Linked DNA regions of Leptothrix cholodnii SP-6. The protein of the gene in region 2 interacts with the protein of the main gene of each other region in a pairwise test. Links are inferred from orthologs where the notes say so. Each region holds a gene or a part of one and is shown on either strand. Other genes may lie near its edges.

Region 1 (14,561 bases), 1.0 Mb from region 2 along the record:
CGCCTGATTCTCGATCTTTGCGACAACCACTTCTTCTTTTCCGCCGATCCCGACGGAACACTGCAGCAGCGCGCCGATCGCCTCCGAAATGCCTGCCAGCGCGTCGATCAGGTCATCGTCTGCTCTCGATCGCTTGCTCAGGTCGTCCGACAAGAGGCGCCGAAGGCAGACATCGCCGTCGTTGCCGACGCGGCAGAACCGCCCGATGACTTGTCGTGGCTGGCACGCCTGCGCGAACCTCGAGCCGAAATCCGCCTGCACCGGTTGCGCCGCTGGCTCGCACAGGCCCGGGTCGATCCGGCCCGTCGGCTGATCTGGTTCGGCAATCACGGCAGTGCAGGTGTGGACGGTGGCATGGCAGATCTGTTGACGGTTCGCAGCAGCCTTGAACGGGCAGCCGCCGAGGCGCCGCTGTCGCTGACCGTCGTCAGCAACAGCGAGACGGCCTATCGGAGCTTGCTGCACGGCTGGCGTCTGCCGACCGCCTATCTGCCTTGGTCGCAATCCACCTTCTCCACCGCCTTGCGGCTGCACAGCGCAGCCATCATTCCGATCCAGTCCAATCCGTTCACGCAGTGCAAGACCGCGAACCGGGTTCTCACGGCCGGTCTGCACGGGTTGAACGTGATTGCCGACGCGATCCCGAGTTACGAGGACTTCCGTGGCTGCACGGTCCTCGATGACTGGCCCCACGGCTTGGGCGACTATCTACACGACCGATCTCGACGGGAATCGGATCTGAGCGCCGCGCAAGCCTTGACTCGGAACGCCTACGAGCTGGCACAGATTGCTGCCGACTGGGCAAAGGCCCTCGGCCTGCAGGACGCGCGGCGATAATTCGCGCTTCTCGATCCGCCCCCAGCCGGCCTTCGTGCTGGCTCCAGCCCCATGAGCACTCCCGTTCTGACCGCACGCGCGGTGACCGACCTGCACGACAACCTGCTGGCCAATCCAGGTTGGCCCGCGAGCGTCGACCTCATCCCTGCCGAGCCGCTCTGGCACTGGATCGCCACCAACCACCGCAACAACTGCCTGCTGTGGGCCGAGGAGGATCTGGCCCGGCGCACCACGGTGAGCGACGCGGAGATCGCCAAGAACAAGCGTGCGATCGACGGCTACAACCAGGCGCGCAACGACGCCACCGAGCGGGTCGACGAGATCCTGCTGATCGCGCTCGGCCTGGTCGATCCGGCCTCGGCCAGCAGCGACGCACCGCTGAGCACCGCGCCCGCCACCGCACGGCTGAACAGCGAGACCGCCGGCAGCATGGTCGATCGGATGTCGATCATGGCGCTCAAGATCGACGCGATGCGCAAGCAGACGCAGCGCACCGATGTCGACGATGCACACCGCGCCAGCAGCCAGATCAAGCTCGACCGCCTGCTGCTGCAGCGCGTCGACCTGTCGACTTGCCTCGACGGCCTGCTGGCCGAGTGCGTGGCCGGCCGCGCCTGCTTCAAGGTCTACCGCCAGTTCAAGATGTACAACGACGCGCGCTTCAACCCCGCCCTGGTGGCCGAGCGGCTGGCCGCGCGTGGCTGAGGTTGCTGAGCGGCCGCTGCGCATCCTGGTCGTCAAGACGACCTCGATGGGCGACGTGGTGCACACGCTGCCGGCGATCACCGACATCGCCCGCGCGCATCCCGGCGCCGTGATCGACTGGCTGGTGGAGGCGCCGTTCGCGGCGATCGCCGCGCTGCATCCTGCCGTGCGGCGGGTGCTGCCGATTGCCTGGCGCAAGTGGCGCAAGTCGTTGCGCAACCCGGCCACCCGCGCGGCCATCCGGCAACTGCGCGCCGACCTGCAGGCCGAAACCTATGACCTGGTGATCGACTTCCAGGGCCTGCTCAAGAGCGTGCTGTGGGCGGTGCAGGCGAACGGCCCGCGCGCCGGTTATGACCGCAAGAGCATCCGTGAACCGCTGGCGGCGCTGTTCTACCAGCGGCGCGCCGCCGTGTCGCGATCGCTGCATGCGGTCGACCGCAGCCGCCGGCTGGCCGCCGCGCACCTGGCTTATGCGCTGCCGTCCGGCGCACCGGATTTCGGGCTGCGGGCGCCGACACCGACCTGGCAGCCGCCGTCGCCCCATGCCGTGCTGATCCCTTGCGCCAGCCGGCCGGAGAAGCTCTGGCCCGAAGCGGACTGGCAAGCCGTGCTCGCGCAGGTGCAAGCCCAGGGCTGGACGCCGGTCATCCTGTGGGGCAGCCCGCAGGAACAGGCATTGGCCCGGCGCATCGCGGGTGACAGCGGCGCGGTGGTGCCGCCGTTCCTGAGCGTGGGCGACAGCGCGGCGGTGCTCGCCGGCGCGCGGCTGGTGGTCGGGCTGGACACCGGTTTCACGCATCTGGCCGCGGCATTCGACCGGCCGACCGTGGGCATCTACTGCGACCACGAACCCGGTCTGGCCGGTGTGACGGGCGCGGGCTTCGTGCGCAGCCTGGGCGGCAAGGGGCAGGTGCCGAGCCGGGCCGACGTGCTGGCGGCCTTTCGCGCCGCCTTGCCACACGTCGAAGCCTGAGCGCAGCGCGCCCGGCGCCGGCCGACGCGCCGACTACATGTCCTCGAGTCGACGCGGCGGATAGGTGTCCCAGCCGTGGCAGCCGGGGCATTGCCAGAAGTAGTTCTGTGCCTCGAAACCGCAAGCCGCGCAGTGGTAGCGGCGCAAGGGGCGCAAGGCCTTGCCGACGGCCTGCTGCATGGCCAGGCTTTCGCCGCCATCGTCGTCCGGCGCGGCGGCCGGGTCCTGCAACAGCTTGAGTGCGGCGCTCAGGCTCTGATTTTCCTTGAGGTGCTGCACCAGCATCCGGCGCCGCGCCGCGGCGTCGGACTCCAGGCTCAGCGCAGCCAGCAGCAGGTCGGCAGAGGGCGCCGCCAGATGCAGGGCCTTGAGCCGGACCAGCGCCTCGTCGGCACGCTGGCAGACCTGGGCGCTGGCGGCATAGTCACCGGCGATGACTGAAAAGGCTTCCGGGTGCACGGTCGACAGCGCGGTCCACAGGCCCAGGGCCTCGGTGTGCCGGCCCGCACGCGCCAGGCGCTGGCCCGACAGGATCAGCGGCCGTGCCGACTGCGGGGCCACTTCGCGCGCCTTGGTCAGCGCGGCGTCGGCGGCGGCGCCGTCACCCGCCGCATCGGCCTCCAGACACAGCTCGCACCAGTAGTGGGCGATGCGCTGGGCAAAGCTGCCGGCAGCGGTGGCCTCGAGCCCGCGGGCCACTTCGATGGCCGATTTCCAGTCCCGCGCGGACTCGTGCAAGGTCAGCAACGCCAGCCGCGCATCGGTGGCGAAGGCCGTCCCTTCGAGCGCCTTGTAGGCCGCCTCGGCACGGTCGAACAGGCCGGCTTTCAGGTAATCCTGGGCGAGGGCATGCTGGGCGCGGTCGCGCTCGCTGGTGGGCAGATCGGCGCGTGCCAGCAGGTGCTGGTGGACCCGCACGGCGCGTTCGTATTCACCGCGGCGACGGAACAGGTTGCCGAGCGCGAAGTGCAGGTCGGTGCTGCCCGGGTCTTGCTGCACCGCCTCGATGAAGGCATCGATGGCCTTGTCCTGCTGTTCATTGAGCAGCAGGTTCAGGCCCTTGAAATAGGCCCGCGGCGAGGATTCGGTTTCGCGCCTGAGGTGGCGCAGGTCGAGGCGCGAGCCCAGCCAGCCGAGCGCGAACGCCACCGGCAGGCCCAGCAGCAGCCATTGCAGGTCAAAGTCCATCGCGGGGGGGATGTGGCAGTTCTGCCTCGGAGGGCTGGCCTGCGGGGGTCGCAGGTTGCGGGACAGCCGATCGCGGCACGGCGGCCTCGAGGGCACGGGTACGACGGTGCTGGCGCCACCAGCCGGGCAGCATCGCCAGGACGCCGACCACGCAGCCGGCCGCGAACGCGGCGAGCACCACCAGCACCATCGGCGCATGGGTCGACACGCCAAAGAACCAGTTCAGGTCGACGGCATGCTGGTTGTTCAGCGCGAAGGCGAACAACACGAAGAACACCGCTGCGCGGAAGATCCAGTGAATGATGCGCATAACTCGGGGATTCTAGTGCTGCACCCCTGGTCGTCCGTGCGACGACCCACGCGGCCACGCCTGGAGCACAAACGCAACCGGCCCGACAGCTCAATCCATGAGCCGGCGGGCCGGAACACTCGACAGGGGCGGGGATGCGAGGCGCTCAGTCGACCGATTGCAGGCGGGCCGGACGCACGTCCAGCACCTCCTGCGCGTCGTCCTGACGCTGGTCGACCGCTTCGCGCAGGGCCTTGCCCGGCTTGAAGTGGGGGACCAGCTTTTCGGGGATCACCACCTGCTCGCCGGAGCGGGGATTGCGCCCCACCCGCGGCGGGCGGCGGTTGATCGCAAAGCTGCCGAATCCGCGGATCTCGATGCGGTGACCGCGCGCCAGTGCGTCGCTCATCGCGTCGAGCATCGTCTTGACGGCGAACTCGGCATCGCGATGGGTCAGCTGGCTGAAACGTTCAGCCAGCAAGGCGACAAGGTCGGAGCGGGTCATGCGCGAGATCGGCTATCGATCAGTTGTTGCCTTGGTCCAGCTTGGCCTTGAGCAGGGCGCCCAGGCTGGTGGTACCGGCATTGCCGACCGTTTCGCGGTTGTCGGCCGACAGGCGCTGCATGGCTTCCTGCTGCTCGACGCTGTCCTTGGCCTTGATCGACAACTGGATCGAACGCAGCTTGCGGTCGACGTTGATGATCATGGTCGTGACTTCGTCGCCTTCCTTGAGCACGTTGCGGGCGTCTTCGACACGCTCGCGGGCGATTTCGGAAGCGCGCAGGTAGCCGGTGACTTCTTCGTTGAGCTGGATTTCAGCGCCACGGGCGTCCACCGTCTTGACCTTGCCGGTCACCGTCGCGCCACGGTCGTTGAGCGTGGTGTAGTTGGTGAACGGGTCGGTGTCGAGCTGCTTGATGCCCAGCGAGATGCGCTCGCGCTCGACGTCGATGCCCAGGACGATCGCCTCGACGTCCTGGCCCTTCTTGAAGTTGCGCACGGCCGCTTCGCCGGTCTCGTTCCAGCTCAGGTCGGACAGGTGCACCAGGCCGTCGATGCCGGCAGCCAGACCGACGAACACGCCGAAGTCGGTGATCGACTTGACGGGGCCCTTGACGCGGTCGCCGCGCTTGAAGTTCTGCGCGAACTCGTCCCACGGGTTCTGCTTGCACTGCTTCATGCCCAGCGAGATGCGGCGCTTGTCCTCGTCGATCTCGAGCACCATGACTTCGACTTCGTCACCCAGGGCGACGATCTTCGACGGAGCCACGTTCTTGTTGGTCCAGTCCATTTCGGAGACGTGCACCAGGCCTTCGATGCCCGGTTCGATCTCGACGAATGCACCGTAGTCGGCGATGTTGGTGACCTTGCCGAAGATGCGGGTGCCCGACGGGTAGCGGCGCGAGACGCCGATCCACGGGTCGTCGCCCATCTGCTTGAGGCCCAGCGAGACGCGGTTCTTCTCGGCGTCGAACTTCAGGACCTTGGCGGTCAGTTCCTGACCGACCGTCACCACTTCGCTCGGGTGACGCACGCGGCGCCATGCCATGTCGGTGATGTGCAGCAGGCCGTCGATGCCGCCCAGATCCACGAACGCACCGTATTCGGTGATGTTCTTGACCACGCCGTTGACGAAGGCACCTTCGCGCAGCGTCTCGAGCAGCTTGGCGCGCTCTTCGCCCATCGAAGCTTCAACCACGGCACGGCGCGACAGCACGACGTTGTTGCGCTTGCGGTCGAGCTTGATGACCTTGAACTCCATGGTCTTGCCCTCGTACGGGCTCATGTCCTTGACCGGACGCGTGTCGAGCAGCGAACCCGGCAGGAAGGCGCGGATGCCGTTGACCAGCACGGTCAGGCCGCCCTTGACCTTGCCCGACACGGTGCCGGTGACGAACTCGCCCGATTCCAGCGAGTTCTCGAGCGACAGCCACGAAGCCAGGCGCTTGGCCTTGTCGCGCGACAGGATGGTGTCGCCGTACCCGTTTTCGATCGCGTCGATGGCGACGGAAACGAAATCGCCGACCTGGACTTCGAGCTCGCCCTTGTCGTTCTTGAATTCTTCGAGAGGCACATAGGCCTCGGACTTCAGGCCGGCGTTGACGACGACGAAGCTGTGTTCGACGCGCACGACTTCAGCCGAGATGACCTCGCCGGCGCGCATGTCAGAGCGCTGCAGCGACTCTTCGAACATCGCGGCAAAGGATTCCATGCCTTCTGAGGCAAATGCTGCTTGGGACATTGATTGGCTTTCTGCGTCGGGCGGGCCGACGACTGGGACCACTTCCGTGGCGGGTTAGGTTGCTGAACCGGCACCTCGGCGTGCAGGACGCACAGGCGGGAAGGTGCCGGACCCAGGGCGCCGCTCGAAGCTCAGCAGCCAGCCGAGCCGTCAAACGGCAAACGCGCGTTCCACCAGGCAATCACCTGCTGCACCGAAGCCTCGATGCCGAGCAGGGAGTTGTCGAGCAAAAGCGCGTCTTGCGCTGGCTTGAGTGGCGCGGTGCTGCGATTCTTGTCGCGCGCATCACGCGCTTCCAAGTCGGCGCGAAGACTGTCGAGGCTAGCAGGAATTCCCTTGGAAATCAATTGCTTATGCCGCCGCTCGGCGCGCGCCGCAGGCGTCGCGGTGAGGAAGACCTTGAGCCCGGCCTGCGGAAAGATCACCGTCCCCATGTCGCGACCATCGGCCACCAGGCCCGGCAGCTGGCGGAAGCCGCATTGCAGGTCGAACAGCGCGGCGCGCACCTGCGGCCAGACCGAGATCTGCGAGGCCATCGCGCCGACCGCCTCGTCACGCAGGCGCTCGGTCACGTCGACGCCGTCGAGGATCACGTTGGTGCCCTCGAACTGCAGGTGCAGGCCACGCGCGACCGCGGCCAGACCGGCCTCGTCGTCGGCCGCCACCTGGGCGCGCCGCGCGGCGAGTGCGGTGACGCGGTAGAGCGAGCCCGAGTCGAGCGTGTGGTAACCCAGCGCCTGCGCCACGCCCGCGGCCAGCGTGCCCTTGCCAGAGGCGGTCGGGCCGTCGATCGTGATGACCGGGATCTGCGCGGCGTCGGCCGCGACCACGCCGAACAGGGTCTCGAAATAGTCCGGGTAGGTCTTGGCCACGCACTTCGGGTCGAGGATGCGCACCGGCACCGGCGCCGCGCCCTTGAGCGTGTGAAACGCCGCCAGCGACAGGCACATCGCCATGCGGTGGTCGTCGTAGGTGTGGATGGCGGCGGGCTTGAACTGCGCCAGCGGCCAGACGCGGATGTGGTCGGCCCCCTCCTCCACCTGCGCGCCGAGCTTGCGCAGCTCGGTGGCCATCGCGGCGATGCGGTCGGTCTCCTTCACGCGCCAGCTGGCGATGTTGGTGAGCGTGCTCGGGCCGTCGGCGTAGAGCGCCATCACGGCCAGCGTCATCGCGGCGTCGGGGATGTGGTTGCAGTCGAGCTCGATGGCCTTCAATGGCCAGGCGCCGCGGCGCACCTCGAGCGCGTTGGGCTCGGCCATCACCCGCGCGCCCATCGCCTGGGCGGCCTCGACGAAGCGGATGTCACCCTGGATCGATGCCGCGCCCACGCCCTCGATGCGCACCGGCGCATCCACGCCGGCCAGCGCGCCGAGCGCGATGAAATACGAGGCCGACGAGGCATCGGCCTCGACGTGCACCTCGCCGGGCGTGACGTAGGCGCTGCCGGCGGGAATCGTGAAGCGCTGCCAGCCCTCGCGCCGCACCGCGATGCCGAAGCGCGCCAGCAGGTTCAGCGTGATCTCGATGTAGGGCTTGGAGATCAGCTCGCCGATCACCTCGATCACCACGTCGCGGCCCGCCGCCGGGCCGCCCCAAGGCGGCGACGCCCCCTCGGGGGGCAGCGAGGACCCGTCGGTGCCGAGCGTGGGGGCTCGTGGTCCCGCGGCCAGCGGCAGCGCCAGCAGCAGGGCGGTCAGGAACTGGCTGGAGACGTCGCCGCGCACACGCACCGGCGCGTCGAGCAGCAGGCTGCCGCCGGCCAGGCGCAGCGGCGGATAACCCTCGTTGCCCAGGCACTCGACCGCCACGCCCAGCGCGCGCAGGGCGTCGACCAGGTCGCCGATCGGCCGCTCGTGCATGCGCGGCACGCCGCTGAGCGTGTAGCGGCCACCGTTCTGGGTGCTGATGACGGCCAGCGCGGCAGTCAGCGGCCGCATCGCGGTGCCGGCGTTGCCGAGGAAGAAATCCGCCTCCAGCACCGCCGGCTTGCCGGCCACGCCGGTGATGCGGGTGTGGCGGCCCTGCTGCTCGATGCGGCAGCCCAGGCCGCGCAAGGCGTCGAGCATGACGCGGGTGTCGTCGGAATCGAGCAGATCGACCAGCGTCGTCACGCCCGCGCTCAGGCCGGCGAGCAGCAGCAGGCGGTTGGAGATGCTCTTGGAGCCGGGCAGGCGCACGGTGCCGGCAGCCGCGCCGAGCGGCGGCAGGTCGAGATAGGGAATCGGATACATGCGGACCGGGAAAGGAGGTTTCAGCGCGGCGGGCCGGGTCGGGCATTCATCTGCCAGCCGGCACGGCCGTCGGAGGCGGTGCGGATGAGGTCCTCGAGCGCCTCCTGGTTGCCCGAGCGCATCACGTGCTCGAAGGCATCGAGCGCGTGACGCAGGCGCTGCGACTGCTTGATGACCTCTTCGCGGTTGCTCAGCAGGATGTCGCGCCAGACCGTCGGATCGCTGGCCGAGATGCGCGTGAAATCGCGGAAACCGGGGCCGGCGAGCGACAGGAACTCGCGCCCGGCCGGTTGCGACATCACCGCGTTGAAATACGCGAACGCCAGCATGTGCGGCAGGTGGCTGACGGCGGCGAACGCGGTGTCGTGGTTCTCGGGCGTCATGCGCAGCACCTGGCAGCCGATCGCCGCCCACACGTCGGTGGCCTTCTGGACCAGCACCGGATCGGTCTGCGCCAGCGGCGTCAGGATGACCTGCTTGCCCTGGTAGAGCTGCGAATCGGCGTGATCGACTCCGGCGACTTCCTTGCCGGCGATCGGGTGCGCCGGCACGAAGCTCGTGAGGCGTTCCTTGAGCACGCGGCGCGCCGCATCGACCACCTCGCGCTTGGTGCTGCCGACGTCCATCACCAGCACACCCGGCTCGACGCCGTGGCGGATCGCCTTGAAGGTGGCTTCGCTGGCCGCCACCGGCACCGAGATCAGCACGATGTCGGAGCCCGAAACCGCCAGCAGCGCCGATTCGGCGCCGATGTCGACCACGCCCATGCGCTTGGCGCGCTCCACCGTCGACGGCGACTTGCTGTAGCCCACCACCCGCTGCACCAGGCCCGCACGCTTGAGGGCGAGCGCAAAACTGCCCCCCATCAGGCCGCAGCCGATCACGCCCAGTTGTTTGAACATCGCCATGCCTGCGCTTTCTTGGACGGATTCAGTGCACGTCGATCGGATAGGTGCCCAGCACCTTGAAGTAGGCGCACACGCTGCGCAGTTCCTTCAGCGCGGTGGCCACGGCCGGCGTCTCGGGATGACCCTGCACGTCGATGTAGAAGTAGTACTCCCACTGGTCCGAGCGCGCCGGGCGCGACTCGAAGCGGCTCATCGACACGCCGTGCACCTTCAGCGGCACGAGGATGTCGTGCACGGCGCCCGGGCGGTTGATGACCGACACGACCAGGCTGGTGCAGTCGTGGCCCGAGGCCTGCGGCGCCGGATGGCGCTCCGGGTGCGTGACGATGGCGAAGCGGGTGCGGTTGTTGGCGTCGTCCTGGATCGCCGGCGACACCACGTGCAGGCCCCATTCGCTGGCCGCGCGCTCGCTGGCGATCGCCGCCAGGCTCGGATCGAGGCCGGCCAGGCGGGCGCCTTCGGCGTTGCTCGACACCGGCCGGCGCTCGACGTCGGGCAGGTGGTAGCTCAGCCAGCCGTGGCACTGCGCCAGCGCCTGCGGATGCGCGCACACCGCGCTGATGCCGGCCAGCGTGTCCTGCTTGCGCAGCAGGTTGTGGCGCACGAACAGGCTGGTCTCGCCGATGATGAACAGCGGCGTGGTCAGGAACAGGTCGAGCGAACGCGCCACCACGCCTTCGGTCGAATTCTCGACCGGCACCACGCCGAAATCGGCCGCGCCGGCGGTGGTGGCGCGGAACACCTCGTCGATGCTGCCGCACGGCACCCGCACGATCGAGCTGCCGAAGAAACCGAGCGCGGCCTGCTCGCTGAACGTGCCGGCCGGGCCGAGATAGGCCACCCGGGTCGGCGTCTCGAGCGAGCGGCAGGCGCTCATGATCTCGCGCCAGATCGGCGCCACGCTCTCGCTCTTGAGCGGGCCCGGATTGACGGCCTTGAGCCCGTCGATCACCTGCGCCTCGCGCTCGGGGCGGAACACCACCGAACCCTCGTGCTTCTTGATCTCGCCCACCTGCTGGGCCAGGCCGGCACGGCGGTTGAGCATCGCCAGCAGCTCGCGGTCGAGCGCGTCGATCTGCGTGCGCAAGGCCAGCAAGGCCGGATCGACAGCGGCGACAGGCGCGGGAGACGGGTTGGAATCAGACATGGGTCATCGGTGCTGTCTGCGAGCGGATCGGCGCAGCCCGCCAGCCGGTCAGCCGCCAGAAGCCGGCCGACAGGCAATGGGAAGCAGACAGCGCCGTCATGCTCAGGGTTTGGACGCGCCGGCAGCAGCGGGCGCACCCGCATGGGCCGCCAGGCGCCGGGTGATGGATTCGTTGAGCTCGCGCAGGTTGGGCTCGACCATCGGACGGGTCTCGGCCACGAGCTTCTCGGTCAGCGAGCGCTGGAACTCGGGGAACGCGGTCTGGTACTTGCGCGCCAGCGGCGACTCGAGCCAGGTCACCAGCTGCTTGAGCTCGTCTTCGCTGAACTTCTGCTCGAGCACGGCACCGATGGTGGTCGGCGCCAGCGCCTTGGCGCGGTCACGCAGCAGCGGCACGGTGGCGTCGATGTACTTCTTGAAGTCGCCCTGGATTTCCTTGGACAGCGCCTCGCGCTTGTCCTCGGGCACCCGGGTGCGCAGCAGGCCGGCGACCTGCTGCATCATCGGCGCCACCGGCTGTTCGGCCAGGGTGCGGGCGATGCCGTCGATGCCCGGTTGCTGCATCTGCAGAACCTTCTGGACCAGGGCTTTCTTGGCCGCCGGCGAATCGGCCGCATGGGCCGTGGCCAGACTCAGAACCAGCAACGGGGCGGCCAGCAGGGCGCGCGTACGCATCAACATCAGGTGCTCTCCTCGCCGGGGACTCCGGCATCGGCTTCGGGGTTGGCGTCGACGCCGGGATCGGCGATCGACTCGTTGGCATCGTTTTCGACGATGCGCTGCAAACCCGACAGCTTGGCACCTTCATCGAGCGCGATCAGCGTCACGCCCTGGGTGGCGCGTCCCAATTCGCGAATTTCAGCAACGCGTGTGCGGACCAGCACACCGCGATCGGTGATCAGCATGATCTCGTCGTTGGGCCGCACCAACGTTGCCGCCACCACCTTGCCGTTGCGCTCGGTCTGCTGGATCGCGATCATCCCCTTGGTACCGCGGCCGTGGCGCGTGTACTCGAGGATGCTGGTGCGCTTGCCGTAGCCGTTTTCGGTGGCGGTCAGCACGCTCTGCGTCTCGTCCTCGGCCACCAGCATCGCGATCACGCTCTGGCCTTCGTCGAGCGCCATGCCGCGCACGCCACGCGCCTGGCGGCCCAGCGGGCGCACGTCTTCTTCATCGAAACGCACCGCCTTGCCGCCGTCGGAGAACAGCATCACGTCATGCTGGCCGTCGGTCAGCGCCGCGCCGATCAGGAAGTCGCCTTCGTCGAGGTCGACCGCGATGATGCCGGCCTTGCGCGGGTTGCTGAAGTCGTCGAGCGCGGTCTTCTTGACCGTGCCGCGCGCGGTGCACATGAAGATGTAGTGATCGGCCGGGAAGCTGCGGTTGGCGCCGGTCAGCGGCAGCACGACGTTGATCTTCTCGTCGGGCTGCAGCGGGAACATGTTGACGATCGGCTTGCCGCGCGAGTTGCGCCCGCCTTGCGGCACCTCCCAGACCTTCAGCCAGTAGACCCGGCCGCGATTGCTGAAGCACAGCATCCAGTCGTGGGTGTTGGCGATGAAGAGCTCGTCGACCCAGTCGTCGTCCTTGGTCGCGGTGGCCTGCTTGCCGCGCCCGCCGCGCTTCTGCGCGCGGTATTCGGCCAGCGGCTGGCTCTTGATGTAGCCGGTGTGGCTCAACGTGACCACCATGTCGGTCGGCGTGATCAGGTCCTCGGTGCCGAGCTCCTGCACGTTGTGCTCGACCACCGAGCGGCGCACGCCGATCTTGCTCTGGCCGAACTCCTGGCGCACGGCCGTCAGTTCGTCGCCGATGATGACCGTGACCCGCGCCGGCTTGGCCAGGATGTCGAGCAGGTCGGCGATCTGCGCCATCACGTCCTTGTACTCGCCGACGATCTTGTCCTGCTCCAGCCCGGTCAGGCGCTGCAGGCGCATCTGCAGGATCTCGCCGGCCTGGTCGTCGGACAGGCGGTACAGCCCGTCGGCCTGCATGCCGAACTGCGGCGCCAGGCCCTCGGGGCGGAAGGCGGCGCGCCCGCCCGGCGTGTCGCCCTCGGCGCGGGTGAGCATCTCGCGCACCACCGACGAATCCCAGCTCTTGCTCATCAGCGCCAGCTTGGCCACCGGCGGCGTGGGCGAGTTCTTGATGGTCTCGATGAACTCGTCGATGTTGGCCAGCGCCACCGCCAGGCCTTCGAGCACGTGGCCGCGGTCGCGCGCCTTGCGCAGCTCGAACACGGTGCGGCGGGTGACGACCTCGCGGCGGTGCTCGAGGAAGATCTCGAGCAGCTGCTTGAGGTTGCACAGCTTGGGCTGACCGTCGATCAGCGCCACCATGTTGATGCCGAAGGTGTCCTGCAGCTGGGTCTGCTTGTAGAGGTTGTTGAGCACGACCTCGGGCACCTCGCCGCGCTTGAGCTCGATCACCAGCCGCATGCCCGACTTGTCGGACTCGTCCTGGATGTGGCTGATGCCTTCGATCTTCTTCTCGTGCACCAGCTCGGCCATGCGCTCCTGGAGCGTCTTCTTGTTGACCTGGTAGGGCAGCTCGTCGACGATGATCGACTGGCGCTGGCCGCGGTCGATGTCCTCGAAGTGCACCTTGGCGCGCATCACCACCTTGCCGCGGCCGGTGCGGTAGCCCTCGCGCACGCCGTTGATGCCGTAGATGATGCCGGCGGTCGGGAAGTCGGGCGCCGGGATGATCTCCATCAGCTCCTCGATCGACGCCTCGGGGTTCTTCATCAGATGCAGGCAGGCATCGACGACTTCGTTGAGGTTGTGCGGCGGGATGTTGGTGGCCATGCCCACCGCGATGCCGGTCGAGCCGTTCACCAGCAGGTTGGGCAGGCGGCTGGGCAGCACCAGCGGCTCCTTTTCGGAACCGTCGTAGTTGGGACCGAAGTCGACGGTTTCCTTGTCCAGATCGGCCAGCATCTCGTGGGCGATCTTGGCCAGGCGGATTTCGGTGTAGCGCATCGCCGCGGCGTTGTCGCCGTCGACCGAGCCGAAGTTGCCCTGGCCGTCGACCAGCATGTGCCGCAGCGAAAAATCCTGCGCCATGCGCACGATGGTGTCGTAGACCGCGGTATCGCCGTGCGGGTGGTACTTACCGATCACGTCGCCGACGATGCGGGCCGACTTCTTGTAAGGCCGGTTCCAGTCGTTGCTCAACTCGTGCATCGCGAACAGCACGCGGCGATGCACCGGCTTCAGTCCGTCACGCGCATCAGGCAGGGCACGTCCGACGATCACGCTCATTGCGTAATCGAGGTAGGAACGGCGCATCTCCTCTTCGAGGCTGATGGGCAGGGTTTCTTTGGCGAATTGCGTCATGCGATCTCAGGCTGGCCAGCACGAGCGCAGCACCCCGCCCTTGCGCAAGGATTGCCCTCGCGCCGGCCTGCTGGCGCACCTGCGCTCGCGTCAACCTTGCATTCTAAGGTGGCGCCGATGTTGTCAGTCAGCGACAGACCAAACGGTGATTTGCCGGCAGTTGGCCAATCTTTGGTGGCGCATAGGCCCTATGGCACAATGTTTTGACGATTTGCAACGGTCAGTCGCCCCCGGCGAAGACTGCAATTTCACCCCGCTTTCCCCGCTGGTTGCGGTCAATCGAGAGGAGAACCATGAACAAACTCAACAAGGTCGCACTGCTGTTCGCAACGGCGGCACTCGCAGCTTGCGGCTCTATGGGCACGGGCAAGGTCGACAACGGCAATACCGGCAGCAGCGTCGGCGCCTGGAAGAATGGCACCAGCGAACTGTGCTGGCGCAACGGCTTCTTCACGCCCGGCTCCGGCGTGCAAGGTTGCGACGGCGTCCCCCCGCCGCCGGCACCTGCTCCGGCTCCGGTGGCGGCTGCTCCGGCACCGGCGCCCGCACCCGCACCGGCCCCCGCTCCTGCGCCGGCACCCGCGCCCGCGCCGGCTGTCGTCCCGGTTCCCGTGCCTGCTCCGGCACCCGTTCCGGCGCCTGCAGCACCTGCCGCGCCCGTCAGCGAAAAGGTCACCTTCGCAGCCGACGCATTCTTCG
Region 2 (14,488 bases):
GTGCGCGGTCGCCGGGTGCCACATAGTCGATCGCCAGCAGCGGCAGGCCGTGCTGCTCGCGCACCTGCTCGAACTGCGCGAGCAGCCAGGCGCGGTCGTCGGCGCTCACGTCCTCGTAGCGCGCATCGACCGGGTTCCAGCGCCGGTAGAGCGACTCGGCCGCCACCATGTCGACCTGGGTGGCCACCTGCGGCAGCAGCTCGAAGCCGCGGTTGACGATCAGCCGGGCCGACGGGAAGGCCGCCCGCAGCGCCCGGATCACGCGCACCAGGCCGGCCTGCTGCAGCGCGCGTTCCTCGGCGGTGGCCGCGACCAGCTGATACGAGTCGAGCGTGTCCAGGAAGAAGCCGCGGTAGCCGCGCTGCCACTGCGGCCGCGCCACCTGCTCGACGAACCAGGCCGGCCAGTCGGCCGGGCGCTGGTCGAGCACCTCGCTGCGCCAGGAGGCGTTGTGGCCGATCCGCCAGGCCGGCGGCAGGGCGGCGTAGTGCGGCGCCTGCGGCAGCACCTCGCCGACCGACAGGTAGGCCAGCAGCTGCGTGCGCGGCATGCGCGCGCCCGCCTGCGCCAGGTCGTGGCCGTGGCCGGGTTCGAGCACCACCCAGTCGAACGCGGCCAGCTCGTCGAACGGCGGCTCGGCGCCGTAATACAGCGCGGTACTAGCAGGTAGGCGGCTGGCTGCGTGCGCGCCACCGAGCATCGGCAGCCACAGCATGCACACCCCCCACGCCACAGCCAGGATCCGGCCCACTGTCGCGCGCACGCAACCGCGGCGCCGTGCCGCGGGGGCAGCCGGCCGGTCGATGCAGGGTTGTCGTTCGATGCAGACGTGTGCGCTCATGCCAGTCGTCGCCGATGCTCCGGGGGTTGGTGGGTTGATATTGCAGAATGTGTCGACCGCCGATGCCTGCGCATGACCGGTCTGACCGTGGCGCCGGATGATGCAATCGGGAGGCGAGGTGTATCGGCTCGTCGTAACAAGTTGCGATTCGAAACCGTCAAGGCGGCACAGAAGATCAGTTCGCGCTGCCGCGTGAATGCGGCCGACCCGTACCAACCTGCGCCGGAGCTATCCACCGCATGACTCTCAGCGTCTTCCCGCTCATCGACCCTGCCGCCGCCGATGCGCCGCAGCGGTTCTGTGCCAGCCTACGCGACACCGGCTTCGCGGTCCTGGTCAACCCCCCGATCGAGGCGGCGCTGATTCAGGGGATCTACGCCGAGTGGCTGGCGTTCTTCGACAGCGAGGCCAAACACGCCTACGCGCTCGACCCGCAACGCCAGGACGGCTACGTCTCGGCGCAGGTGTCCGAGACCGCCAAGGGCCACACGCACAAGGACCTGAAGGAGTTCTTCCACCACTACCCGTGGGGCCGCTACCCGCGCGAGGTCAGCGACGCGGCGCGCCGTTACGCGGTGCAGGCCGAGGCGCTGGCGGCGCAGCTGCTCGGCTGGGTCGAGGCGCACAGCCCGCCCGAGGTGCGCGCGCGCTACAGCGAGCCGCTGCCGCAGATGATCGCGGGCAGCGAGCAGACGCTGCTGCGCATCCTGCGCTACCCGCCGCTGCGTGGCGACGAGCCGGCCGGCGCGCTGCGCTCGGCGCCACATGAAGACATCAACCTGCTGACCCTGCTGCCCGCAGCCAGCGAGCCCGGCCTGCAGGTGCGCGGCCGCGACGGCCGCTGGCTCGACGTGCCCTGCGCGCGCGACAGCACGCAGAACCTGCTGGTCATCAACATCGGCGACATGCTGCAGGAGGCCTCCGGCGGCCACTACCCGTCGACCACCCACCGCGTGGTCAACCCGCAGGGCGAAGGCGCGCGGGTGTCGCGCATCTCGCTGCCGCTGTTCCTGCATCCGCGCCCGCAGGTGCGGCTGTCGGCGCGCCACACCGCCGGCAGCTACCTGCTCGAGCGGCTGCGCGAACTGGGGCTCAAGGCATGAGCGCCCCGCTCGACGTGGCCGGCCTGCAGGCGCGCCTGCGGGTGTTCTCCGACGAGCGCGGCTGGGAGCCCTACCAGACGCCCAAGAACCTGGCGATGGCGATGGTGGTCGAGGCCGGCGAGCTGGTCGAGATCTTCCAGTGGATGAGCCCCGAGGCCTCGACCCGCGTGGCCGGGCAGCCCGCCGTGCAGCAGCACCTGAGCGAGGAAATCGCCGACGTGCTGGTCTACCTGCTGCAGATCGCCGACCGCTGCGGCGTCGACGTGGCGCAGGCGGTCGAGCGCAAGCTGCGGCTCAACGCCGCCAAGTACCCGGTCGGCCAGGCCAGCGCCTCGCTGGCCGCGGCGCGCCAGCTCGGCACCGATGAGCCGTCATGAAACCCTCCGAAAGATCCTCGATGCCCGAAAGAACCACGCCGCGCTGGCTGCACCGCACCGTGGTGGCCGGCCTGCTCGGGGCGTTGCTGCTGGTCGGCTTCGTGGTGATGCGGCCGTTCCTGGTCTCGATCGCCTGGGCGGCGATCCTGGTCTACGTCTCGTGGCCGCTGCATGTGCGCACGCTGGCGCTGCTGCGTGGCCACCGCGCCTGGGCTGCGCTGGCGATGAGCGGCGTGCTGACGCTGACGCTGGGCGTGACGCTGCTGTGGCTGGGCCTGCTGCTGCGCGGCGAGCTGATCCTGGCCTTCCGCGAGGTCACCGCCCTGCTGCAGACCGGCCCGCACCTGCCCGAGCCGATCGCCCGCATCCCGCTGCTCGGCCCGTGGCTGCAGGAGCGCCTGGCCGAGTTCGGCGGCGACCGTGCCGCGCTCAAGCTGCAGCTGACCGAGCTGGCCGAACAGTGGGCCGGCCGCACGCTGCGCATCCTCGGCGACGTCGGCGTCAACGCGCTGCTGTTCGGCGTCGCGCTGGTGACGTCGTTCTTCCTGTTCCGCGATGGCGACCGCCTGCTCGAGCAGCTGCGCCGCATCCTGCAGGGCCTGCTCGGCGAGCGGGTCGACGGCTATTTCAATGCCGTCGGCGACACCACCCGCGCGGTCGTCTACGGCCTGCTGCTGGCGGCCACGGCGCAAGGCCTGATGGCCGGGCTGGGCTATTGGGTGGCGGGCGTGAAGGCGCCGGTGTTCTGGGGCGCGGCCACCGCGGTGATCGCGCTGATCCCGTTCGGCGCGCCGCTGGTGTGGGGCTCGATCGGGCTGTGGCTGCTGCTGCAGGGCCAGCTCGGCGCGGGCATCGGCCTGCTGCTGTGGGGCGGGCTGGCGGTGAGCTGGATCGACAACCTGGTGCGGCCGATGGTCATCAGCGGCGTCGCCGACATCCCCTTCCTGCTGGTGCTGTTCGGCGTGATGGGCGGGCTGGCGGCGTTCGGCCTGATCGGGCTGTTCGTCGGCCCGGTGGTGCTGGCCGTGCTGCTGGCGCTGTGGCGCGAGTGGGCCGCGGTGATCGAGCCCGCCGCGGCGGGCCGCTAGGATGAAACAGCCCCCGCGCCCACGTCGTTCGCTGCCGGTGGTGCTGACATGCAGTGGCTGATCGGCTGGTGGCGCACCGTGCACCTGGGCGCGCTGCTGGTGGTGCTGGCGCTCACGCCGTCGAGCTACGGCGCGCACAACCGCCGCGAGATGGCGCGCCACATCGCGCTCGGCACCGGGCCGGCGCTGCTCGGGTTCACGGTGCTGACCACGCTGATCAGCCTGGTCGTGATCCGCATCGTGCTGGTGACCGCGCTCAGCTACGGCCTGAGCCAGTACGCGCTCGAGATGGTGGTGCGGGTGCTGGTGCTCGAGCTGATCCCGCTGGCCGCGGCGCTGTTCGCCGCGCTGCGCTGCACGATCCCCAACGCCGCCGAGATCGCCGCCTTGCGCGCACGCGACGGCTGGGACGCCTGGAGCCCGCAAGGCCTGCAGCGCCTGCGCAGCGAGGTGCTGCCGCGCATGGCCGCCAGCGTGTTCTGCGCGCTGCTGATGGCGGCCGTCAGCTGCGTCGTCACGCTGGTGGTGGCCTACCTGCTGGTGTACGGTTTCACCAGCGCCGGCTTCGGCGCCTACACCCACACGGTGGGGCGCGTCTTCAGCCCGGCGGTGGCGCTGATCTTCGGGCTCAAGATCGTGTTCTTCGGCCTGACCGTGGCGCTGATGCCGATCGCCTCGGCGCTCGACGCCGCACCGCGCCGGCTGGGCCGCGCCAGCGCCGAGCTGCAGGGCCTGGTGCGCATGTTCCTGGTCATCCTGCTGATCGAAGCGGCCTCGCTGGTCGGCAACTACTACTGAACGCCATGCCGGACGACCGATCACCCGACCTGCCCGCACCGCCGCCGGCCCCCGAGCCCGCGCTCGCGTTCAAGGCGACGCTGCTGCTGGCGCTGTTCGTCGCGCTGGTGGCGGGCACCGCGCTCTACCTGATGTACGCGCGCGGCACCTTCGAGCCGACCCAGCGCGTGGTGCTGGTGGCCGACGACTCCGAAGGCGTGCGGGTCGGCATGGACCTGACGTTCTCGGGCTTTCCGATCGGCCGGGTGCGCCGCATCGAGCTGGCCGCCGACGGCAGCGCCCGGGTCGTGATCGACGTGCCGCGCAAGGACGCCCACTGGCTGCGCGAGACCAGCGTGTTCACCCTCGTGCGCAGCCTCGTCGGCGGCGCCAGCCTGAAGGCCTACAGCGGCGTGCTGACCGACCCGCCGCTGGCCGACGGCGCCGAGCGCCGGGTGCTGGTGGGCGACGCCACCGCCGAGCTGCCGCGGCTGGTGTCCGACGCCCGTGCGCTGATCCAGAACCTCACCCAGCTGACCGCCGCCGACGGTGCGCTGGCCGGCAGCCTGACGCAGGTGCAGACCTTCGCCGAGCGCCTCGCCGGCCCGCGCGGTGCGGTCGGCGCGCTGCTCGGCAACGAGGCCGACGCGCGCCAGGTCAGCGCCGCGCTGGGGCGTGTCAACACGCTGCTGGCGCGGCTCGACGGCATCGCCGTCAAGGCCGACGCGCAGGTGCTCGGCCCCGACGGCGTGGTGCACGAAAGCCGCGCCGCCATCGGCCAGTTGAATGCCCTGCTCGGCGACACGCGGGCGACGCTGCAGAAGGTCGACGCCCTGCTGGTCGAGGCCCAGGCCATCGCCGGCAACGCGCGCGAGGCCACCACCGACCTCGGCGCGCTGCGCAGCGAGGTCGACGCCACGCTGCGCAAGGTCGAACAACTGGTCGACGAGCTGAACCGCAAATGGCCGTTCGCGCGCGACACGGAGCTGAAGCTGCGATGACCGACACCCCGCGATCCCGTCCTCGACCGCAACCGGCCTCTCAATCGCACCGGCGCCACCGCGGCATGGCGCGGGCGGCGCTGTCATCGGCCGTGCTGCTGCTGGCCGCCTGCGCCGGCGGGCCGCCGCCGCCGGCCTGGCAGGGCAACGCCCGCCAGGCGCTCGACCGCGCGGTCGAGGCCCACCTGTCGGGCGACAGCCGGGCCGAGGCGCAGGACTTCGCGCGGGCGCGCAGCGAGATCGCCCGCACCGGCAACCCGGCGCTGATGGCTCGCGCCGAGCTGATCCGCTGCGCCGCCCAGGTCGCCGGGCTGATGTTCGGGCCCTGCGAGGGCTTCGAGCGCCTGCGTGCCGATGCCGACCCGGCCGGGCGCGCCTACGCCGACCACCTGGCCGCGATGCCGCTGTCGGCCGACGACATCGCGCACCTGCCGTCGGCCCAGCGCGATGCCGCCGCGGCGGTGGCGTCGGCGCGGCGTGGTGGGCGCAGCGCACCCGGCCCGTCCGCCGCCAGCCTGCAGAAGATCGACGATCCGCTGGCGCGGCTGATCGCGGTGGCGGTGCTGTTCCAGGCCGGCCAGGCGAGCCCGGCGGTGATCGCGGTGGCGGCCGATACCGCGTCGGCACAAGGCTGGCGGCGGCCCTTGCTGGCCTGGCTGAACGTGCAGGCGCAGCGGGCCGAAAACGCCGGCGACAGCGCCGAGGCACAGCGCCTGCGGCGGCGCATCGAGCTGGTCCGGAACGACCGCTGACGGGGCCGTCGGCGTCGCATCACCCGGGTCGCATCACCCGGGTCGCGTCACCCGCGCCACATCACCAGCGGCGCACCGGGCCGTTGTCGAGGTGCACGAACTGCTGGCCCGGGTAATAGCCGACGCCGCCCGCGCCCAGCGACAGCGCCGCGTCGCGCAGATCGGCCAGTGGCACGCCGGGCAGGCGCACGTCGATCGCGCGGCCGTCCATGTGCAGGCTGCGCTTGGCGACGCCGCCGCCGCCGCGGGTCAGGCGCAGCGTGTTGTTGGTCTCGGGGCAGCGGTAGCCCGAGATCACCTGGAACGGCTGCGCCGCGCCGAGCACCTGGTGCAGGCGGTGCAGCTGGTCGAACAGCGGCGGCGCGATCGTGCCGACCTGGCCGCTGTAGTGGTCACGCAGGAAGTGGTTCAGCGCCCCCAGCGCCTCGGGCACGTAGCGGTCGTCGACCGCATAGGCCAGCGCAATGCGCTCGCCGGTGTGGGTGTGGTGCAGGGCCAGCTCGCGCGCGCCACCCAGGCCGGTCGCGGCGCTCGTGCGGGCCGGTGCCGCCAGCGCGACCGGCACGGCACCAGCCAGCGCCAGCGCACCCGCATGGCGCAGGAACCGGCGACGTGTGGCGGGGCGGGCGTGGGCGTGCGCGTGGGCGTGAACGGGGGGATGGGGGCGGTGGTACTGCATGGTGCCGCGGATTCTGTCACCCGGCCAGTACCCGCCCGCCACGCTCGGGTTAGCGCCGGCGACGCTTGCGCAGGGCCTCGTCGAGCAGCTGGTCGTTGCCGTAGACGTCGGCCAGGAAATGCGGCCGCCCCTGCCTGACCAGCACCGTGCCGTAGGCGATCAGCACCGGCACCGGCCGGTCCAGCCGCAGGGTGCGCGATTGGCCGCGCGCCATCGCCTCGACGATGCGGGCCTCGTCCCATCCGGGCTGATCCTGCAGCACGAACTTCGCCAGCGCCACCGGCTCCTGGACGCGGATGCAGCCGTGGCTGAAATCGCGCCGGTCGCGCTCGAACAGGCCGGGCGACGGCGTGTGGTGCAGGTAGATCGCGTCGTTGTTCGGAAACACGAACTTGATGTCGCCCAGCGCGTTGTTCGGCCCGGGCCGCTGGCGGATGCGCAGCTCGCCGCGCAGCACCGCGTCGAGCTGTTCGTCGCCGAAGCCGGCCGAGACCCGGCCGTCGCGGCCGACGAACTCGAAACCCTGGCGCGTGAAGTAGGCCGGCTCGCTCTGCAGCCGCGGCACCAGCTCGGCACCGGCGATCGAGCGCGGCACGTTCCAGTAGGGGCTGAACTCGATGAAGCGCATCTCCTCGGTGAACAGCGGCGTCGGGGTGTCGAGTGCCTTGCCGACGATCACCTTCATCTCGAGCCGGACGTCGATGCGGTCGTCGCGGGTCTCGTAGGCGCGCAGCACGAACTCGGGCACGTTGACGACGATCATGCGCGGGCCCAGCTGCAGCGGCGTCCAGCGCAGGCGCTCGAGCGTCAGCGCGATCTGGCGGGCGCGCTGCGCCGGGGTGACGGCCAGCGCGGCCAGCGTGGCGCGGCCGACGACGCCGTCGTCGCCCAGGCCGTGGCGGCGCTGGAAGGCCTGCACCGCCGCGACCAGCGCGCCTTCGTGACGCACCGGCACCGGCACATCGGCCGGAAGGTCACCCAGCACCTGCAGCCGCCCGGCCAGCAGCGGCAGGCCGTCCCAGGCCTGCAGCGGCTCGAGCTTGCGCCCGCGCAGCGGCGGCAGCTTCTGCGCCCAGGCGGGGTGCTCGCCGAGCGCGCGGTACTGCGCCAGCGCCTGGCGCAGCTGCTCGTACAGCGGCAGGCGCGGCGCCGCCTCGCGCACCGCCTGCGGCAGGCGTTGTCCGGCCAGCGCGGCGCCCAGCACGGCGGCCGGATCGAAGGCCGCGCCACGCGGCACGTCGAAGCGGGCGTGGACCTGCCGCGGGGCGATGCGCCCGTCGTGCAGATCGGCCAGGAAGCGCTGCATCGCCGCACTCAGGGCATCGCCCAGGCCCGACTGCGCCGCCGCATCGAGCCCCGGGCCCTGCGCCGCCAGCGCGACCGCGCGCTGCAGGGCCGCGGCGTCGTAGTCCTGCGGCTCCAGGCCGTCGGAGGCGGCATCGGCCAGCAGGGCCACCGCCTGCTGCGCCTGTGCGCCCGGGCGTCCGCCGTCGAACCACGCCGACGCCATCACCGCATCGGCCGTGCCGGCGCCGCCGAGCCCGGCCACGGCGATGCACAGCACGAAGACCAGGCGGCGACCGGTGGGCAGGATGTTCATGCGTCGGCAGTGTGGCAGCGCGCGGATTCGTGGCAAGGTCGGATCCGGGGCGATCATCGAAAATCGCCAGACCGCTCCGGTCGTCACCGGCGCTCGAGGAGTTCATGTTGCACGAAGGTTCGGAGTCGCCCGAGAGACGCGGTGCGTTGCGCCTCGCCTTGGGCATCGGCGCGGCCTATGCGGCGTTCGGGATCGCCTGGATCCTGTTGTCGGACGCGGCCGTGTCGGCGGTGTCGACCGAGCCCGGCTGGCTCGAGGTGGCGCAGCGCTACAAGGGCCTGTTCTACGTGCTGATCACGGCCGTCGGCCTGGCGGTGCTGGTACGGTCGGGTCATCTGCGGCTGATGCGGGCCGACCGGCAGGCGCGCTCGAGCGAACTGCGCGTGCAGGACCTCTTCATGCGCCACCCGCAGCCGATGTGGCTGCTCGACTCGCGCGGCCTGGCGTTCCTGAAGGTCAACGACGCGGCGATCCTGCACTACGGCTACAGCGCCGACGAGTTCGGGCGCATGACGCTGGCCGACATCCGCGCGCCCGAGGACCTCGCGCACCGGCACGAGCCGGCCGGCTCGTCGCTGCAGGGCTCGCCCGATGTCGGCGTGGTGCGGCACCGCAAGAAGTCGGGCGAGGTGATCTACGCGCAGGTCAGCGTGCATCCGGTGCCCTTCGACGGCGGCACCGCCGTGATGGCGATGGCCATCGACATCACGCGCGACATGCTGCTCAAGCAGGCGATGGAAAACCAGGAGCAGCAGTTCCGCCAGCTGCACCAGAGCCTCGGCGAGGTGCTGTGGCTGGCCAGCGCCGACGGCGGCAACGTGCTGTACGTGAGCCCGGCGATCGAGCGCATCTACGGCGTCAGCAGCGACGAATTCCTGCGCCGGCCGGGCCTGTGGCTCGCGTGCGTCCACCCGGACGACCGCGCGCTGGCGACCGCGTCGGGCGCGCGGCTGAAGACCGAAGGCCGATCGAGCGCCGAGTACCGCATCGTGCGACCCGACGGCAGCGTGCGCTGGATCTCCGACCGCAAGAACGTGATCGTCGACGAACAGGGCCACACGCGCATGATCGGCGGCATCGCCGAGGACATCACCGCCATCAAGGACACCGAAGAGACGCTGCGCCACCAGGCCGAGGAACTGGCCCGCCGCAATGCCGAACTCGAGCGCTTCAACCAGGCGACGGTGGGGCGCGAGATCGACATGATCGAGCTCAAGCGCGAGATCAACCGGCTTCTGCAGCAGGCCGGCCAGCCGCCGCGCCACACGCTGGCCTTCCTGGACCCGCCCGGCCCGCCGCAGCCCTGAGCGGCGCTGGCGACAATGCCGGTCCCTGTCACTTCCGTCTCGCCGCGCCATGACCTTCGCCGACACCCTGAAACAGCTGCCCCCGGTGGCGCATCTCGCCGGCCTGCAACTGCTCGATGCCGCGGGCCAGGTGGTGGCCACGCTCGAGAACCGGCCCGGCCAGGCCGGCTCGGTGGCGGTCTATGCCGCGCTGGCGCAGCGCCACGGTGCCATCACGCCGGCCGCCGCAGTCGAAGGGCTGCAGCTGTACGCCGAGCACACCGCAGACGCGCACGCGCATCCGGGCAGACATCCCAACATCGACCGGCTGATCGGCTGCATCGCGCAGGCCGCGACCTACACGGTGCGGCTGCTGCCGGCCTGAGCGGGCGACTGGCCAAACGCCCGCGTCGCCGCATTGCCGCGCCATGCTCAATTTCAAGCACCTGCACTACTTCTGGGTCGCCGCCAAGGCCGGCGGCATCGTGCGCGCCGGTGAACAGCTGCACATCACCCCGCAGACCCTGTCGGCGCAGATCAAGCAGCTGGAAGAACGGCTGGGCTGCGCGCTCTTTCGCAAGCAGGGCCGGGGGCTGGAGCTGACCGACGAGGGGCGGGTCGCGCTCGGTTACGCCGATCAGCTGTTCGCCATCGCCGACGAACTGGAGACGGTGATCGGCAGCACGCGCAGCGGCCAGCAAGTGCTGAGCTTTCGGGTCGGCATCGCCGACTCGGTGCCCAAGGCGATCGCCTACCGCCTCATCGAGCCGGCGCTGGACGCCGCGGCGCACGTGCGGCTGATCTGCCATGAAGGCAAGTTCCAGGATCTGCTGGCGCAGCTGGCGGTGCACCGGCTCGACCTCGTGATCGCCGACGAGCCGATGGGCCGCCAGCTCAGCATCCGGGCCTTCAACCACACGCTCGGCTCCACGGCGACGAGCTTCTTCGCCACGCCGGAACTGGCGCGCCAGCTCCAGGGCCCGTTTCCGCAGTGCCTGGACGGTGCGCCGATGCTGCTGCAGGGGCCGGCCTCGGCCATGCGGCGCCGGCTCGACACCTGGCTGGCCGAGCAGCACCTGCGGCCGCGCGCGATCGCCGAGTTCGACGACGCCGCGCTGATGAAGGCCTTCGGCAGCGAGGGCCGCGGCGTGTTCATGTCGCCCACCGTGCTGGAGGCCGAGACGCAGGCGCAGTACGGCGTCGACACCATCGGCCGCACCGAGGAACTGGTGGAGGAGTTCTACGCCATCTCGGCCGAGCGGCGCATCACGCATCCCTGCGTGGTGGCCGTCACCAGCGCCGCGCGCGGCAAGCTGCTGCGCGGGTGAACGGCGGGCCTGCCCGCGTCAGGCGGGCACGCTGAGCTTGACCTGATAGCCCGAACTGTTCTTCGGGTGGTCCTGCTTGGTGAAGACGGAACGGTCGTTCTTCAGCACGATCACCTCGAAGAAGGGCTGGAAGCGGGTCTCCGACACGCCGAAGGCCTGCATGAACTTGGCGAACACCGCCTGCTCCTCGGGCTCGGGCTGGCCATCCGAGAGCGACGAGTCGATCATGTTCACGAGGATGCACATCTTCTGCGCGTCGCTCAGCAGGGGAGTGGCTTCCTTCAGGAAGAACTCGACCGGGTTCTTCCTGCGGTACTTGAGCGCATTGTCCAGAAGGGCCTGGTTCTGGGCGCCGACCCCCACCGTGCCATCGGCACTGGACTGCCCGCCCAGGACGGACAGCAGGTGGCCGATCTCTTCATGATCCATCTCGCCGTCGGCGGACATCATGTACAGCAGGCTGGTGGCGAGCGCGAGGTGAGGCGTCATCTTGTCGCCCGAATCGCTCTTGAACATGTCGAAAAGACCCAATTCATTCTCCTGAGTTGATCAAACGGATCACCACCTGCGTGGCTGGCGAAGCCGACTTCCCGGCAGCGCGCAAACCCTATTCTTGGGCCCCGGACACTTCGAGACAATGCGTGCTTTTCGATCCATGAGTTCGAGAAAAACGCATCGATGCTGCACGCCGCTCGACGCTCACCAGGCTGGGGATCCAGCACACGGGTCACACGTCGATGTTCGCCGCCCTCAACGCATTGCTCTCGATGAAATCCCGCCGCGGCTCCACCTCGTCGCCCATCAGCATCGTGAACACCTTGTCGGCCTCGATCGCGTCTTCGATCTGCACGCGCAGCAGGCGGCGCACGGTCGGGTCCATCGTCGTTTCCCAGAGCTGGCCGGGATTCATCTCGCCCAGGCCCTTGTAGCGCTGGCGGCCGACGCTCGATTCGGCCTGCTGCATCAGCCAGGCCATCGCGACGCGGAAGTCGCCGGCCTTGGCGGTCTTCTGCTTGTCACCCTCGCCGCGCTTGACGGTGGCGTCGTCGGCCAGCAGGCCCTTGAAGGTGATGCCGGCGCGGCTGAGCGCCTCGTAGTCGGCGCCGTGCACGAAGTCCTGCGTGATGACGCTGCTCTTGATGTTGCCGTGGTGGCGGCGGCTGATGCGCAGGTGGTGCTTGTCGGTGCGGGCGTCGTATTCGGCGGCCACCTCGGCCGAACTACCAACCGCAAGCAGCGCGCCGGCCAGGGCCACGGCGCTGGCTTCGGCTTTCTGTGCGTCGTCGAGGTCGAGCGTCAGGCCGTCGCTGATGGCACGCAGCGCTTCGATGTCCATCCAGTTCGACAGCCGCGCGATCACGTTGCTGGCCTGCACGTATTGGCGGGCGAGCTCTTCGAGCGCGGCCCCGGTGATCGCGGGCTTGCCGGCACCGGGTTCGACCGTGGCGCCGTCGATCGCGACCTTGAGCAGGTAGGCGTCGAGCTCGCTGCCGTCCTTCAGGTACTGCTCGTGCTTGCCGTGCTTGACCTTGTAGAGCGGCGGCTGGGCGATGTAGATGTTGCCGCGCTCGACCAGGTCGGGCATCTGGCGGAAGAAGAAGGTCAGCAGCAGGGTGCGGATGTGGGCGCCGTCGACGTCGGCGTCGGTCATGATGATGATGCGGTGGTAGCGCAGCTTGTCGGGGTTGAAGTCGTCCCCGCCCATGCCCTTGCCGATGCCGGTGCCCAGCGCGGTGATCAGCGTCAGGATCTCGTTGCTGGTCAGCAGCTTCTCGTAGCGCGCCTTCTCGACGTTCAGGATCTTGCCGCGCAGCGGCAGGATGGCCTGGAACTTCCGGTCGCGGCCCTGCTTGGCCGAGCCGCCGGCGGAGTCGCCCTCCACCAGGTAGATCTCGCACAGCGACGGGTCCTTCTCCTGGCAGTCGGCCAGCTTGCCGGGCAGGCCCATGCCGTCGAGCACGCCCTTGCGGCGCGTCATCTCGCGCGCCTTGCGGGCGGCGTCGCGGGCGCGCGCGGCGTCGACGATCTTGCTGCAGATGGTCTTGGCGTCGGTCGGGTTCTCGAGCAGCCAGTCGGTCAGCAGGCGGCTGACGATGTCCTCGACCGGCGCGCGCACTTCGCTCGACACCAGCTTGTCCTTGGTCTGGCTCGAGAACTTGGGCTCGGGCACCTTGACGCTGACGACGCAGGCCAGACCCTCGCGCATGTCGTCGCCGGTGATCTCGACCTTGGCCTTCTTGGCGATGTCGTTGTCGTCGATGTACTTGTTGATGACACGCGTCATCGCCGCACGCAGGCCGGTCAGGTGGGTGCCGCCGTCACGCTGCGGGATGTTGTTGGTGAAGCAGAGCACGTTCTCGTTGTAGCTCTCGTTCCACTGCATCGCCACTTCGACGCCGACGTTGGTCTGGTTGTCGCTCATCTTGTCGCCGCGGGCGTGGAAGATGTTGCCGTGCAGGACCTTCTTGCCCTTGTTGACGAACTCGACGAAGCCCTTGACACCGCCGGCGTAGGCGAAGTTGTCTTCCTTGTTGTTGCGCTCGTCGACCAGGCGGATCTTGACGCCGTTGTTCAGGAACGAGAGTTCGCGCAGCCGCTTGCTGAGGATCTCGTAGTGGAAGTCGATGTTCGAGAAGATCGTGTGGTCGGGCAGGAAGTGCACCTCGGTGCCGCGCTTGTCGGTCTCGCCGATGACCTTCATCGGGCTCACCTCGAAGCCGTCGCGCCGTTCCAGCACCCGGTCTTGCGGGATGCCCTGGCGGAACTCCATGAAATGCGCGCGGCCGTCGCGGCGCACCGTCAGGCGCAGCCAGGTCGACAGGCCGTTGACGCAGGAGACGCCCACGCCGTGCAGGCCGCCCGAGACCTTGTAGCTGTTCTGGTTGAACTTGCCACCCGCGTGCAGCTCGGTCAGCGCGATCTCGGCGGCACTGCGCTTGGGCTCGTGCTTGTCGTCCATCTTGACGCCGGTCGGGATGCCGCGACCGTTGTCGATGACGGAAATCGAGTTGTCGGTGTGGATGGTGACGATGATGTCGTCGCAGTGGCCGGCCAGGGCCTCGTCGATCGAGTTGTCGACCACCTCGAACACCAGGTGGTGCAGGCCGGTGCCGTCGCTGGTGTCGCCGATGTACATGCCCGGGCGCTTGCGCACCGCTTCCAGGCCTTCGAGGATCTGGATCGAGTCGGAGCCGTAGGCCGCCGACGCTTCCGCCCCGGTCGAGACCGGCACGCCTTCGACGTCAGGCAGATCGCGGCGCGTCACGCCGTCGGCATCGGCGCTGCCGTTGGGTTCCTGGGGGAGGCTTTTCGGGTCGGTCATGGGGCTTGCTCAGTCGGTGCCGGCACGGCGTGCGGGCCCTTGTAAAAACGCGGAAGCGGGCCCGTGCCCGCTTGTGTGTGAGATGAAGCTGGGCGCGGCGCTCAAATCCGCATCGGCATCACGACGTACTTGAAGCCGCTGCGCTCGGGCACGGTGATCAGCGCCGAGCTGCTGGCGTCCTGCAGCGACAGCGTCACCATGTCCTCGTTGACGTTGGCCAGCACGTCCATCAGGTAGGTGACGTTGAAGCCGATCTCGATGGCGTCGCCGCCGTAGTCGATCTCGAGCTCTTCCTTGGCTTCTTCCTGCTCGGCATTGCTGGAGGCGATGCGCA

What was found.
Region 1: the proteins of gyrB (region 2) and gyrA interact in binary tests that used the Escherichia coli proteins (3 or more experiments, as listed by UniProt). The link is inferred for Leptothrix cholodnii SP-6 from one-to-one orthologs.

What each region holds. Positions count from the first base shown.
Region 1 is NC_010524.1:1,022,336-1,036,896, reverse strand. What follows is about bases 11,005-14,208. They hold gyrA (DNA gyrase subunit A), read right to left. Parts: upstream 13,863-14,208; coding sequence 11,205-13,862; downstream 11,005-11,204. Other genes in these bases: ompA (outer membrane protein OmpA), read left to right, coding at 14,156-14,208; LCHO_RS04785 (DUF2059 domain-containing protein), read right to left, coding at 11,005-11,205. Also shown: LCHO_RS04835 (hypothetical protein), read left to right, coding at 1-837; LCHO_RS04830 (DUF4254 domain-containing protein), read left to right, coding at 889-1,542; waaC (lipopolysaccharide heptosyltransferase I), read left to right, coding at 1,535-2,518; lipopolysaccharide assembly protein LapB, read right to left, coding at 2,552-3,706; LCHO_RS04815 (LapA family protein), read right to left, coding at 3,696-4,016; LCHO_RS04810 (integration host factor subunit beta), read right to left, coding at 4,162-4,500; rpsA (30S ribosomal protein S1), read right to left, coding at 4,520-6,208; LCHO_RS04800 (bifunctional 3-phosphoshikimate 1-carboxyvinyltransferase/cytidylate kinase), read right to left, coding at 6,370-8,469; LCHO_RS04795 (prephenate dehydrogenase), read right to left, coding at 8,490-9,371; pheA (prephenate dehydratase), read right to left, coding at 9,400-10,524; more of LCHO_RS04785, read right to left, coding at 10,627-11,004; more of ompA, read left to right, coding at 14,209-14,561. UniProt on the Escherichia coli protein: A type II topoisomerase that negatively supercoils closed circular double-stranded (ds) DNA in an ATP-dependent manner to maintain chromosomes in an underwound state.
Region 2 is NC_010524.1:2,631-17,118, reverse strand. What follows is about bases 11,358-14,488. They hold gyrB (DNA topoisomerase (ATP-hydrolyzing) subunit B), read right to left. Parts: upstream 14,155-14,488; coding sequence 11,560-14,154; downstream 11,358-11,559. Other genes in these bases: dnaN (DNA polymerase III subunit beta), read right to left, coding at 14,256-14,488; LCHO_RS00020 (TerB family tellurite resistance protein), read right to left, coding at 11,358-11,363. In the rest of the region: LCHO_RS00080 (endo alpha-1,4 polygalactosaminidase), read right to left, coding at 1-715; LCHO_RS00075 (2OG-Fe(II) oxygenase family protein), read left to right, coding at 1,081-1,944; LCHO_RS00070 (nucleotide pyrophosphohydrolase), read left to right, coding at 1,941-2,321; LCHO_RS00065 (AI-2E family transporter), read left to right, coding at 2,342-3,409; LCHO_RS00060 (MlaE family ABC transporter permease), read left to right, coding at 3,458-4,207; LCHO_RS00055 (MlaD family protein), read left to right, coding at 4,213-5,187; LCHO_RS00050 (hypothetical protein), read left to right, coding at 5,184-5,939; peptidoglycan L,D-endopeptidase MepK, read right to left, coding at 6,001-6,618; LCHO_RS00040 (L,D-transpeptidase family protein), read right to left, coding at 6,668-8,218; LCHO_RS00035 (PAS domain-containing protein), read left to right, coding at 8,323-9,525; LCHO_RS00030 (DUF2322 family protein), read left to right, coding at 9,575-9,889; transcriptional activator NhaR, read left to right, coding at 9,933-10,832; more of LCHO_RS00020, read right to left, coding at 10,851-11,357. UniProt on the Escherichia coli protein: DNA gyrase negatively supercoils closed circular double-stranded DNA in an ATP-dependent manner to maintain chromosomes in an underwound state.